Regions from separate parts of the Cobetia sp. Dlab-2-AX genome, predicted to be linked through region 2. Evidence: predicted binding sites of a transcription regulator. Region 2 holds the regulator's gene; the other holds the start of a gene.

The links. Region 2 encodes sigma-54, which starts transcription at its own class of promoters, with help from an activator protein. Its sites were predicted from a motif close to TGGCACNNNNNTTGCTNT; they were not measured.
Region 1: a site for sigma-54 is predicted at 2,398-2,415, ahead of NH396_RS10200 (amino acid ABC transporter substrate-binding protein). Genes of this name have one in related genera too.

What each region holds. Positions count from the first base shown of each region.
Region 1 is NZ_JAMXRV010000005.1:125,079-130,456, reverse strand. It holds gene hemE (uroporphyrinogen decarboxylase) at 1-454, shown strand, start outside; gene NH396_RS10210 (VanZ family protein) at 534-920, shown strand; gene speE (polyamine aminopropyltransferase) at 1,207-2,070, shown strand; gene NH396_RS10200 (amino acid ABC transporter substrate-binding protein) at 2,501-3,526, shown strand; gene NH396_RS10195 (amino acid ABC transporter permease) at 3,781-4,971, shown strand; gene NH396_RS10190 (amino acid ABC transporter permease) at 4,982-5,378, shown strand, end outside.
Region 2 is NZ_JAMXRV010000003.1:109,110-115,750, forward strand. It holds gene NH396_RS06125 (HPr family phosphocarrier protein) at 1-162, opposite strand, end outside; gene rapZ (RNase adapter RapZ) at 149-1,090, opposite strand; gene NH396_RS06135 (PTS sugar transporter subunit IIA) at 1,228-1,698, opposite strand; gene raiA (ribosome-associated translation inhibitor RaiA) at 1,708-2,016, opposite strand; gene NH396_RS06145 (RNA polymerase factor sigma-54) at 2,677-4,125, opposite strand; gene lptB (LPS export ABC transporter ATP-binding protein) at 4,359-5,099, opposite strand; gene lptA (lipopolysaccharide transport periplasmic protein LptA) at 5,103-5,681, opposite strand; gene lptC (LPS export ABC transporter periplasmic protein LptC) at 5,790-6,473, opposite strand; gene NH396_RS06165 (HAD hydrolase family protein) at 6,473-6,641, opposite strand, start outside.

The DNA of each region.
Region 1 (5,378 bases), on a different contig from region 2:
GCCGGCCTACCTCGAGTTCTCGCTGCGCTACATGGAGCAGATCGTCGCCGGCCTCAAGCCGGACAGCGAAGGCAACCGTGTACCGGTGATCCTGTTCACCAAGAATGGTGGCCAGTGGCTCGAGCACATCGCCGCCACCGGCTGTGATGCCGTCGGCCTCGACTGGACCACCGAGATGTCCAATGCGCGTGAGCGTGTCGGCCATCGTGTGGCCCTGCAGGGCAACCTGGACCCGAATGCACTGTTCGGCACGCCAGCCGCCATTCGTGCCGAAGTCGGGCGTATCCTCGACAGCTACGGCCAGGGCCCGGGCCACATCTTCAACCTCGGTCACGGCATCAGCCAGTTCACCGACCCGGGTAACGTCAATGCCCTGATGGACGCGCTGCACGAGCTGAGCCCGGCCTACCATCAGGATGACGCCGCCAATGCGACACCGGTCGCCCGCAGCTGATGGGGGAGTCCTGCATGGTCTTTTCTGCTGTCACCCCTGTGGCTGCCTGTAGAAGGTGGCAAGCAGCAGGGCAGCCAGCATGACGCCGGTCGAGCAGCGTCTCATCCCGCGCCGCGGTTGGGCCTTCGTGGCGCTGCTGTGCCTGTTGCTGATCCTGTTCGGCACGCTCTCCCCGGGCGTGCCACATCCGGAGCAGATCTTTCCCTGGGACAAGCTGCAGCATTTCTCCGTCTTCGCGTTGCTGGCGCTGACCACACGGCTGGCGGGCTTGACCAGCTTGATCATCCTGCCGCTCCTGCTGCTGCTGGGCGTCGCCATCGAATGTCTGCAGCTGGCGATTCCCTATCGCGGCGCTGAGGTGCTGGATGCCCTGGCGGACCTCGCCGGCATCCTCATCGGGCTGGGAGTGTTTCAGGGCGTCAGGCTGATTCTCCATCTGATCCGCCTCGGCCCGGCCTCTCGCTGAGCCTCTCCCCCGGGCCGCGTGTCATCGCTACGCGGCCTGACTGAAATTGTCATGCATCAACACTTTCCACTCCGCCCGTCTTTGGCTATGGTGCAGCGCCTGCGCCATGTTGGCGCTTGCCCGGCATGTCGCGTATCACGACATCACGCCGCATGGTCGTCATGCGGGCCGTGAACTGCCGGCCTGACGCTGGCGCAGTGCTGATTGGCGCAATTTCCGATGGCCATCGTGCCGTCTCTATCCATACCTTGATATCCCGTCTGTGATATCCAATGCGAGGGTCCCCATGACCGAACGTCTCGATGGCTCCTGGTTTACCGAAATCTTCGATCGCCACGGCAGCGCCTTCTCGCTCAAGGTCAGCCACAAGCTGCATGACGAGCAGACCCCTTATCAGCACCTCGAAGTCTATGCCACCGAGACCTACGGCAACCTGATGGTGCTGGACGGCTGCGTGATGCTGACTGACCGTGACAACTTCCTCTATCACGAGATGATGTCGCATCCGGCGCTGTTCGCTCATGCAGACCCCAAGCGTGTCGTCATCATCGGCGGTGGCGATTGCGGCACCCTGCGTGAGGTGCTCAAGCACCCGGGTGTGGAGAAGGTCACCCAGATCGATATCGATCCGGCGGTCACGCGTGCCTCCGAGCAATTCTTCCCGGCGCTGGTCGAGTCCAATGACGACCCGCGCGCCGAGCTGCTGTTCGAGGATGGCGTCAAGTGGGTCGACAACTGCCCGGACGAGAGCATCGATGTGCTGATCGTCGACTCCACCGATCCGGTCGGCCCGGCGGAAGGTCTGTTCAAGACAGACTTCCTCAAGCGCTGCCATCGTATCCTCAAGCAGGGCGGCCTGATGGTGCAGCAGAGCGAGTCCCCGCTCTATCACACCGATTCCATCATCAAGGACCTGCGCAATGACATGGGCGAAGCGGGCTTTGATAGCGTCGCGACCCTGCCCTTCCCGCAGCCGGTGTATCCGTCCGGCTGGTGGAGCTGCACCCTGGCGGGCAAGGGCTGTGACGTGAAGTCCTTCCGCGAGGAAGATGCCGCTGCCGCCACCTTCGCGCGTGACTTCTATACCGTCGAAGGCCATCGCGCCTCCCTGGTGCTGCCGCCCTTCATGCAGCGCCTGCTGGAGAAGTGATCTGCATGCACCTTGCGGTGGCAAGCAAGCCCCATCAGGGACGAAAACGTGCCTGATGGGATGAACAAGCGTTGAGTCAGTCAGACCGAGACATTGGTCGCAATCTGCCACTCGCGCCACATCGCTGCACCGCCAACGGCCGTTTCGCAATGAAACGGCCGTTTTTATTTTGCACCGATATGAGGCGAACTGGTCTTGTCAGGCGCCTAACTGCGCGGCAATCGCGCGGAATGATCCGCCGCCCCACCTCGAGGCTTTGGCCTATATCACTGGGTTTTAGCACTTTTTTCAGCGTTGAACGCAGCGGATCACTCGCCAGGCGGAAATTGGAACGCGGCTTGCTATTGTCGATAGGTGCCATGCAATGCATTGCACCACTTCTGACTCGAGGCTGATCGAGCGGACTCCAGACTTTCGCGAGGGAATCACGATGCATAACAACAAGAAGCCACTGCTGATCGCTAGCGCCGCTGTCCTGGCCGCCTCCATGGCGACAGGCGCCAGTGCCGCGACCCTGGATAGCGTCAAGGAAAAGGGCTTTGTCCAGTGTGGCGTCAGCACCGGCTTGCCGGGCTTCTCGGCACCGGATGACGCCGGCAACTGGCAGGGCATCGACGTTGATGTCTGCCGCGGCGTTGCAGCGGCCGTACTGGGCGATGCCAGCAAGGTGCGCTATGTACCGCTGACGGCCAAGGAGCGTTTCACCGCGCTGCAGTCCGGCGAGATTGATGTCCTGTCCCGTAACACCACCTGGACGGCGACCCGTGACACCTCACTGGGCCTCAATTTCGCTGGCGTGAACTATTACGACGGCCAGGGCTTCATGGTCAGCAAGGACCTGGGCGTCTCCAGTGCCAAGGAGCTGGACGGGGCAGCCGTCTGCATCCAGTCCGGTACCACCACCGAGCTGAACCTGGCGGACTACTTCCGCCTCAATGACATGTCCTTCGAACCGGTCGTCTTCGATACCTCCGATCAGACCGTCAAGGGCTTCGAGGCTGGCCGCTGTGATGTCCTGACCTCCGACCAATCCCAGCTCTACGCGCTGCGTATCAAGCTCTCCGATCCGGCGTCCGCGATGGTGCTGCCGGAAGTCATCTCCAAGGAACCGCTGGGCCCCGTCGTCCGTCAGGGCGATGACCAGTGGTTCAACATCGTCAAATGGACCCTGTTCGCGCAGATCAATGCCGAGGAGATGGGGCTGACCTCCGACAACATCGAAGAGAAGAAGGCAGATACCAACCCGAACGTCGCGCGTCTGGTCGGTGCCGATGGCAACTATGGCGAAGCCATGGGGCTGCCGGCTGATTGGGCCTATCAGGTCATCAAGCAGGTCGGTAACTACGGCCAGATGTTCGAGCGCAATGTGGGTACCGGCTCCGCACTGGGTATCGAGCGTGGCTTGAACGCACTGTGGACCGATGGCGGCGTCCAGTACGCCCCGCCGGTTCGCTGATGCGCGGGCTCGCCCTGTACTGCGGGTGGGCCTTGCCCCTCATGACAGGCTGAGCAAGGACGCTGGCCAGGGGAAGTGAGCGTCTTGCTCCACTTCCTCTGGCCAGCGTCATGTGGGGCCCGGTAGCAAGAATTCTCACATGAGGCCCAGCCTGTTCCTCGTGACCCATTCATCGAGTGCCGAGAGATAACTGATCTGCCGTTCGATAGGACGGCAGGCGGAAGTCGCATAGCTTTCCGGCGGAGATTGCCTGTATGACACAACCTGCTTCTCGCCCGCCGGCCACGGTCAAGCCGCCATTCTGGCGTGACCCGGCCAAGCGGGCACTGATCTTCCAGCTATTGATGCTGGCAGGCGTGTTCGGTGTGTTGGCGATCATCGTCAGCAATACCCTGACCAACCTCGAAAGCCGTGGCATCACCACCGGCTTTGCCTTTCTGGACAACACCGCAGGCTTTGGCATCCTGCAGAGCCTGATCGACTATTCCGAGCAATCCACCTATGGCGATACCTTCATCGTCGGCCTGCTCAATACCTTGTTGATATCCGCACTGGGTGTCATTGCCGCGACCGTGATCGGCTTCATCATGGGGGTCGCGCGTCTGTCCCCCAACTGGCTGATCTCGCGACTGGCGGCGGTCTATATCGAAGTCTTCCGCAACATCCCGCTGCTGCTGCAGATCTTCTTCTGGTATTTCGCCGTTTTGAGAACCCTGCCGAGTCCGCGTGGCTCGCTGTCGCTGGGCGAGGCATTCTTCCTCAACGTGCGCGGTCTGTTCGTGCCGGCCCCCATCACCTCCAGCGGTTTCTCGGTGGTGATTGCGGTGCTCGTGCTGGCCGTCGTCGCCAGCGGCATCTTCAGCTACTGGAACCGCCAGCGTCAGGCACGTACCGGTCAGCGCCTGCCGGCGGTCTGGATTTCGCTCGCTCTGATCATCGTGGCGCCGCTGCTGGCCTACTTCGCGATGGGCATGCCGCTGAGCTGGGAGCTGCCGGAACTCAAGGGCTTCAACTTCCGTGGCGGTATCACGGTCGTCCCCGAGTTCCTCGCCCTGTGGGTCGCGCTGTCGGTCTATACCGCAGCCTTCATCGCCGAGATCGTGCGTTCCGGCATCGAAGCGGTACCGCACGGCCAGACCGAAGCGTCACGGGCGCTGTCGCTGTCCGGTGGCATGACACTGCGTCTGGTGGTGGTGCCACAGGCGCTGCGCGTCATCATCCCGCCGCTGACCAGCCAGTACCTGAACCTGATCAAGAACTCGTCGCTGGCCACGGCCATCGGCTACCCCGATCTGGTCTCGGTCTTCGCGGGTACCACGCTCAACCAGACCGGTCAGGCCATCGAGGTGATCGCCATGACGATGCTGGTCTATCTGACCATCAGTCTGCTGGTCTCCATGTTCATGAACTGGTTCAACGCCCGCATGGCGTTGGTCGAGCGCTGAGGGTCTGCCCATGTCGATTGAAAAGACGTCGATTGAAAAGACCCTGTCACGGGTCACCGAGAAGATGATCGATTCCCGTCCGGCGCCGAGCGACAGCATCGGTGCGATGGCTTGGCTGAGAGCCAATCTGTTCGCCGGACCGATCAATACGCTGTTCACGCTGTTCGCGCTGTATCTGGTCTACCTGCTGGTGGTGCCCAGCCTGCAATGGGCGCTGATCGATGCCAGCTGGAGCGGTACCTCACGAGAGGACTGCACGGGGGAGGGCGCCTGCTGGGTGTTCATCAGTGCGCGTCTCGATCAGTTCATCTACGGCTTCTACCCGAGTGAGGAAACCTGGCGGGTCGATATCGTCTTCGCCGTCTTTGCGGCACTGATCGCCTGGCTGGCGATTCCGAAGCTGCCGG
Region 2 (6,641 bases):
GGCAAGCATCAGCAACGCCATGACATTGGCTGCATTGGCGCGTCGCTCGCCATGGCTGACCATCACCGTCGCGCAATAGGGCGCACAGCAATTGACCAGCTTGGTGGCTGCGCGGGCGTGCAGCCCGCGACGGTTGGTCAGCGTCAGCTCACGAGAGGCCATCGCGACTCTCCTCGGTGCTGGTGTCTGAGTCGCTTTCGCCTGTGGTATCGACATGACTCAGTGCGGTATGAATACCCAGTTCACGATGGCGTAGACGCACCTCCGGCAGGCGCTCGGCGAAGTAGCTCGCCAGCTGCTCGCACAGGTAGACGCTGCGATGTTGGCCGCCGGTGCAGCCCACGGACACCGTCAGGTAGCTGCGATTGCTGTCCTGATAGGCGGGCAGCCAGCGTTCCAGCCAGCCGGCGATATCGTCATGCATCGCCTGGACGGTGGGGTAGCGCCGCAGGAATTCGGCCACGCTGTCATCGCGACCGGTATCGCCGCGCAGGTTGATGTCCCAGTACGGGTTGGGCAGGCAGCGGACATCGAACACCATGTCGGCGTCGGTCGGCACGCCATGCTTGAAGCCGAAGGATTCAAAGGTCAGCGTCAGGTGGCGAGAGCTGTGCTGGGCGACCTGCTCGGTGATCCGGGAGCGCAGATCGTGCACGCTCAGGTTGGTCGAGTCGATGACCAGATCGGCCTTCTGGCGAATGGGAGCGAGCGTCTTCTGCTCGATCTCGATGGCCTCGGCCAGGGTGTGGTCGTTGTCGCGCGTCAGAGGGTGACGACGACGGGTCGCCGAGTAGCGTTCCAGCAGCACGCGCGAATCGGTGGTCAGGTAGACGACCTGCACGTCCATGCCGCTCTGGCGGACGTTGTCGAGCAATTCGGGGAAGCGGGTCAAGGCTTCCGGCAGGTTGCGGGCATCGATGGAGACCGCGATACGTCGGCGTGCCGGACTGTCCTGTTCGAGCTGGTCGACCAGTGGCGCCAGCAGCATGCCGGGCAGATTGTCGATGGCATAGTAGCCAATGTCTTCCAGCGCCTGGAGAGCGATGGATTTCCCGGAGCCGGAGCGGCCGCTGATGATCACGATCTTCATGAAGTGCTCTCCAAGGGCGAGGTCAACGTCGAAAGAATGCAGGGGTGGGGCAGAAGGCTGCCCGCTATCAGTGCGCTGTACGTCGGCCGATGGGAGGCCAGCAAGACGAAAGCCCGGACGATGTCCGGGCCTGTGATTCAGCGCGCCGGTAATTCGGCGATGGCTTGGGTCAATGCCTCAAAGAGTGCACGCTGGCTGTCTGCCTGGCGCAGGGCCGAGCGATTGGTCGGGGAATTGAGCAATTCCGCGACCTGCCCGAGCAGCGTCAGATGGGTTTCATCCGCTTCCTCAGGCACCAGCAGCACGAACAGCAGATCGATGGGTTCTCCGTCGATGGCATCGAAGTCGATGGGTTCACCGAGCTTCAGAAACGCAGCGATTGGCGTCTTGCAATGCGGGCTACGTGCATGGGGCACGGCCACACCGTGGCCGATGCCGGTCGATCCCAGTCTCTCGCGCCCGATCAGGCGCGAGAAGACTTCCTGGCTATCCAGGCTGGGAATGTTCTGTGCGATGAAGGTGCTGAAGAATTCAAGCACCCGCTTCTTGCTCCCCCCGGGGACACCGTAAAGGGTGCGCTCGGGGGGGAGGATCTGATCAAGTGTCATGGCTGAAGGTCAACGGGTCCCGGTGCCCTGAGCACGAGCCTGGGACTTTTCCTTGTGTTTGACCAGCTGGCGATCCAGCTTGTCGGCGAGCGCGTCGATGGCAGCGTACATGTTGGGGTCTTCTGCCAGGGCGTGGAGGTCAGCGCCTGCTGCGTGCAAGGTGCAGGCAGCCTGCTGGCGCTCCTTCTCGATCGACAGTGTCACCTGAACATTGGTGATGTTGTCGTAATGCCGTTCGAGGCGGGCGAGCTTCTCGTTGACGTAATCGCGGAGAGGATCGGTAAGTTCCACATGATGCCCGGTAATATTCACTTGCATGGACACGCTCCTTTATCCAGCGGGTTGCCATTCAATTGTAACCCTTTTTGACTACGAGCAAACCCTGATCGGACGCTCTGCAACAGGCTTGACGGCCGCCGTCTGGCGATGTTTTCGCGCCCTTGCCAGCGGCGTCAGATGTCGTGAGCGTCTGTACCGACAATGCCCAAGCTTTGCGCAAAGATCAACGCTGCGCTGCATCGTGGCTCAGTGCTTGTCTTCAACTCAATGAAGGGTAGCGGAATGGACTTCAAGGTCACGCTTGAAGGGTGGTGCATGAAAGGCGCGCAAGAAGGCGGGTTTTCGTCGCCAATCCCTGCATGTACGCCGCCTTTCAGGCGCCTGGGTTGCGTGGAGCAAGCAGCGTGCCGGAAGGATCACCGAGTGTCATCCCGGTGCAATACGGCCAAAAGTGACTTTAAAAACATGCGATTGACGGTAAATGATGCTGCCGGAATGATGGATTTTTGCCAACATCCTGCGCGCCGTCATGGGCCATGATGGGTCATTGACGAGTGGTTGACGGCATGACAGGGCGCGCAACAGGCGCGCCGGTGTCAGTAATGTCAGAGGCTGGTGAGAGAGAAAACCAGCGTCTGAGGTTGGCGGCGGCTGCCATTGTGGAGGTGAAAGCAGGGCATGGCAGCTGCAGGTGATGCCTCAGGCCAGACGCTTGCGCTCGCTGGAGGATGGGATGCCCATCGCTTCGCGATACTTGGCCACGGTACGGCGTGCGACCTCGATGCCATCGCTGGCGAGCAGATCGACCAGGCGTGAGTCGGAGAGAGGCTTGCGAGCCGGTTCTTCCGCAATCAGCTTGCGGATGCGGGCACGAATGGCGGTGCTTGAGTGGGCGTCGCCACTGCCGCTGCCACCGACCTGGCTCGAGAAGAAGAACTTGAGCTCGAAGACGCCGCGCGGGGTGTGGATGTATTTCTGGGTCGTGACCCGCGAGATGGTCGATTCGTGCATCTCGACCACTTCGGCGATGTTGGCCAGAATCAGTGGCTTCATGCCTTCCTCGCCTTGCTCGAGGAAGTCGATCTGGCGCGCCATGATCTCGCGGCCGACCTTGAGCAGGGTGTCATTGCGTGATGACAGGCTCTTCATCAGCCAGCGCGCTTCCTGCAGGTTGTCCTTGAGGAAGGTGTTGTCGGCGGACTTGTCGGCACGCTTTATCAGTGCGGCGTATTCCGGCTGGATGCGCAGCTTGGGCAGCGCTTCCGGGTTGAGCTCGACCTGCCAGCCGTGGCGGGTATAACGCACCAGCAGATCAGGGATCACGTAATCGCTGGCGGGCTCGCCCCAGGCGGATGCCGGACGCGGATCGAGCGCGCGCACCAGGCGGATGACGTGGTCCAGCTCGTCATCGTCAAGGCTCAGTCGGCGCTTGAGCAGCTTGCGGTCATCGTTGCCCAGTGCCTCGAGGAATTGACGTACCAGGCGACGCGCCTGCGCCAGCAGCGGCAGATCATCCGGCAGCAGCGCCAGTTGCAGCAGCAGGCACTCGCGCAGGTCGCGGGCGAAGACGCCGGTCGGGTCGAACTGCTGCAGACGCAGCAGTACCTGCTCGAGCTCGGAGGCCTTGAGACCGGGCAGGCCCTGGCCGCGCAGACCATCGACCAGCTCATCGAGTGACAGGCTCAGGTAACCGGCACCGTCGACGGCATCGATCAGGCTCTCCGCCATCTGGCGTTCACGGCCATCGAGGTCGGTCATCGCCAGCTGCCAGCGCAGGTGGTCCTGCAGGCTCTCGACACTGGTATTGCGATCGAAGTCCGGCCCTTCTTCGCTCCCGCTGCCACTGCCGGAGCTGGTCAGGCTACCGGCGTGGTCCTGGTAGAGGTCCGACCAGTCACTGTCGAGGGGGTATTCCTCGGGAATCTCGCTTGAGGAGTCGGCAGTGGAGATCTCGCTCGTATCCTGTGTCTCGATGACATCCAGCGACTCGTAGTCCTCGTCGAGCTCCAACATCGGGTTGGACTCGAGGGCTTGCTGAATCTCCTGACGCAGATCGAGCGTCGACAGCTGCAGCAGCTGGATCGCTTGCTGAAGCTGCGGCGTCATGGTCAGCGAGGTGCCGAGGCGGAGTTGCAGGGTGGGTTTCATGGAGTCAGTCAATTCACGGCAAAGGAACGTGCTTACTACGCTATACCGTGACTCGGGGCACTGACAAGTGGTTGCTGTGAATATTCAAGCAACTTGCATGCCATGTTTCCACCAAGGTGGTATGGACGTCATGCATGCGTCTGATGTCAGACATGAAAAAGCCGCTACGCGATAAAATCACGCAGCGGCTTTTGAAGCTTTCGCCTCCGGTGGGCTCAGCGCAGCCGCTGACCCTAGAGCGTGAACTCGTGGCCCAGGTAGACGTCGCGCACCTGCTGGTTGGCCAGGATGGAGTCCGCGTCACCGTGGGCGATGATCTGGCCATCGCCGACGATATAGGCGGTGTCACAAATATCGAGTGTCTCGCGCACGTTGTGGTCGGTGATCAGCACGCCGATGCCACGATCGCGCAGTTGGCGCACGATGCTCTTGATCTCGCCCACCGAGATGGGATCGACGCCGGCGAAGGGCTCATCGAGCAGCACGAAGTCCGGCTCGGTGGCCAGAGCGCGGGCGATCTCGACCCGTCGACGCTCGCCACCGGACAGGCTCATGCCGGCGCTGGCGCGGATATGCGTGATGCTGAATTCCTCGAGCAACTCTTCAAGGCGTGCCTTGCGGCCATTGCGATCCAGGTCCTTGCGGGTCTCCAGAATCGCCATGATGTTGTCGGCTACCGACAGCTTGCGGAAGATCGACGCCTCCTGAGGCAGATAGCCGATGCCGGCGCGTGCACGCTGATGCATGGCGGCAGCGGAGAGGTCCTTGTCGTCGATGGAGACGTTGCCGGCATCGGCGCGCACCAGCCCGACGATCATGTAGAACGAGGTCGTCTTGCCGGCGCCGTTGGGGCCCAGCAGGCCGACGATGTCACCCTGACGGATCTCAAGCGAGATGTCCTTGACCACCTTGCGGCCCTTGTAGGCCTTGGCCAGATGGCGAGCGCTCAACGTACGCGGAGTAGCAGCAGTCATGACTCAGTTTTCCTTGCTGGCATTGGCGCCGCGCGGCGTCAGAGTCATGTGTACGCGACCGCCTTCGGTCTGCTGTGCCGTCTTGCTGTTGTTGGCGTTCACCTGGCGCTTGTCGAGGAAGTACTCCACGTAGCCGCCTTCGAAGGTGTCATCGCCTTTCTCGAGGCGCGCATTGCCGACCAGCTCCACGCGGCGCTCCAGCGCATGGTAGCGGATGGTGTCGGCCCAGCCCTTGACCAGCTTCTCGTCGGGTGCGGGTTGCTGTTCCAGGTAGGCACGCTTGCCGGTGGCCTTGACCAGCGAGATCTCGCCGCTGCCGGCGCGGCTGATATCGACGCGGCTGGCATCGAGCTTCATGCTGCCCTGGCGCATCTCCACCTGGCCGGTATAGGTGGCGGTACCGGCCTTGTCATCGAGAGACAGGGCATCCGCGGCGATGTTGATCGGCTGGCTGGCATCGCTGTCCAGCGCCATGGCGGCCGGGGCGAAGGTAGACATGCCCAGTGCCAGGCAGAGCGCCATGACACCGCTGTTGAGGGTCTGGCGACAGGCCGTCAAGGGCTTGCGAGTCGTGGAAGTCATGGTGGCTCCTTGGCATGACGGGGTCGCCGCCCGAGCAATGATGCCATCGAGCGGCAGGGAAGAAGGTGTTGCGGCGCGGGTCATGGCGCGACGGCCAGCCCGGCGGGTTCATTCACCGCTGGCAGGCGCTGCCTCGAAGGTGCTGTTGACGCGCCCCTCATCGGTAGTGGTGCTCTCGGTGCCCGAGTCTATGCGCTCGGCTTCCTTGCTGGCCTCGCTCTGGCCCGCACCGGGTTGCAGGACGCTGCGGACGCGGCCCTGCAGCACGGCGGAATCCCGGGAGAGGTCGGCGCTGAAGCTGTCGCTTTCGACATGCTGGCCATTCTGGGTGATCACGACCGGCACGTCACTCCAGGCGCGATTCTGATCACGGCTGTAGTGCAGGACATCGGTATCGAGGGTCCAGCGGTCATCGGGCTGGCGCAGTCTGGCATTGCCCTCGAGAGTGAAGGTGTCGCCGCCGGCGCTCAACACGCCACTGTCACCCGTGGCATACCAGCGGCGGTCTTCACTGTCGTTGGTGCGAATCTTCGGGGTCTGCGCCCGGGTCACGTCATCGCCTGGCGTATGCTCGATATGCGGCGAGCTCATGGACTGGATCGCCACGCCGCGCGCATCGAAGCGTGTCATGTCTGCCCCGTCGAGATAGTAATCCGGCTCACTGCTGTCGACCTCGACATTGACGGTCGATTCCAGGCTGTTGCGCTGCTCGATCAGCGCCAGCACGCCACCGACGAGCAGCAACAGCAGCATCAGCCAGAGACGCGGAGAAGGGCGGGGCAGACGTAACATCAGGGACGCGACTCCTGCAGGTAGGTATCCAGCACCGAGGCCCAGTGGCCCTGTGCCTTGAGCAGCAGATCACAGAGCTCGCGCACGGCGCCATCGCCGCCCTGGCGCGAGGTGACCCAGTTGGCCTCGCTCATCACGTAGGCCATGGCGTTGGGCACGCTGACGCCG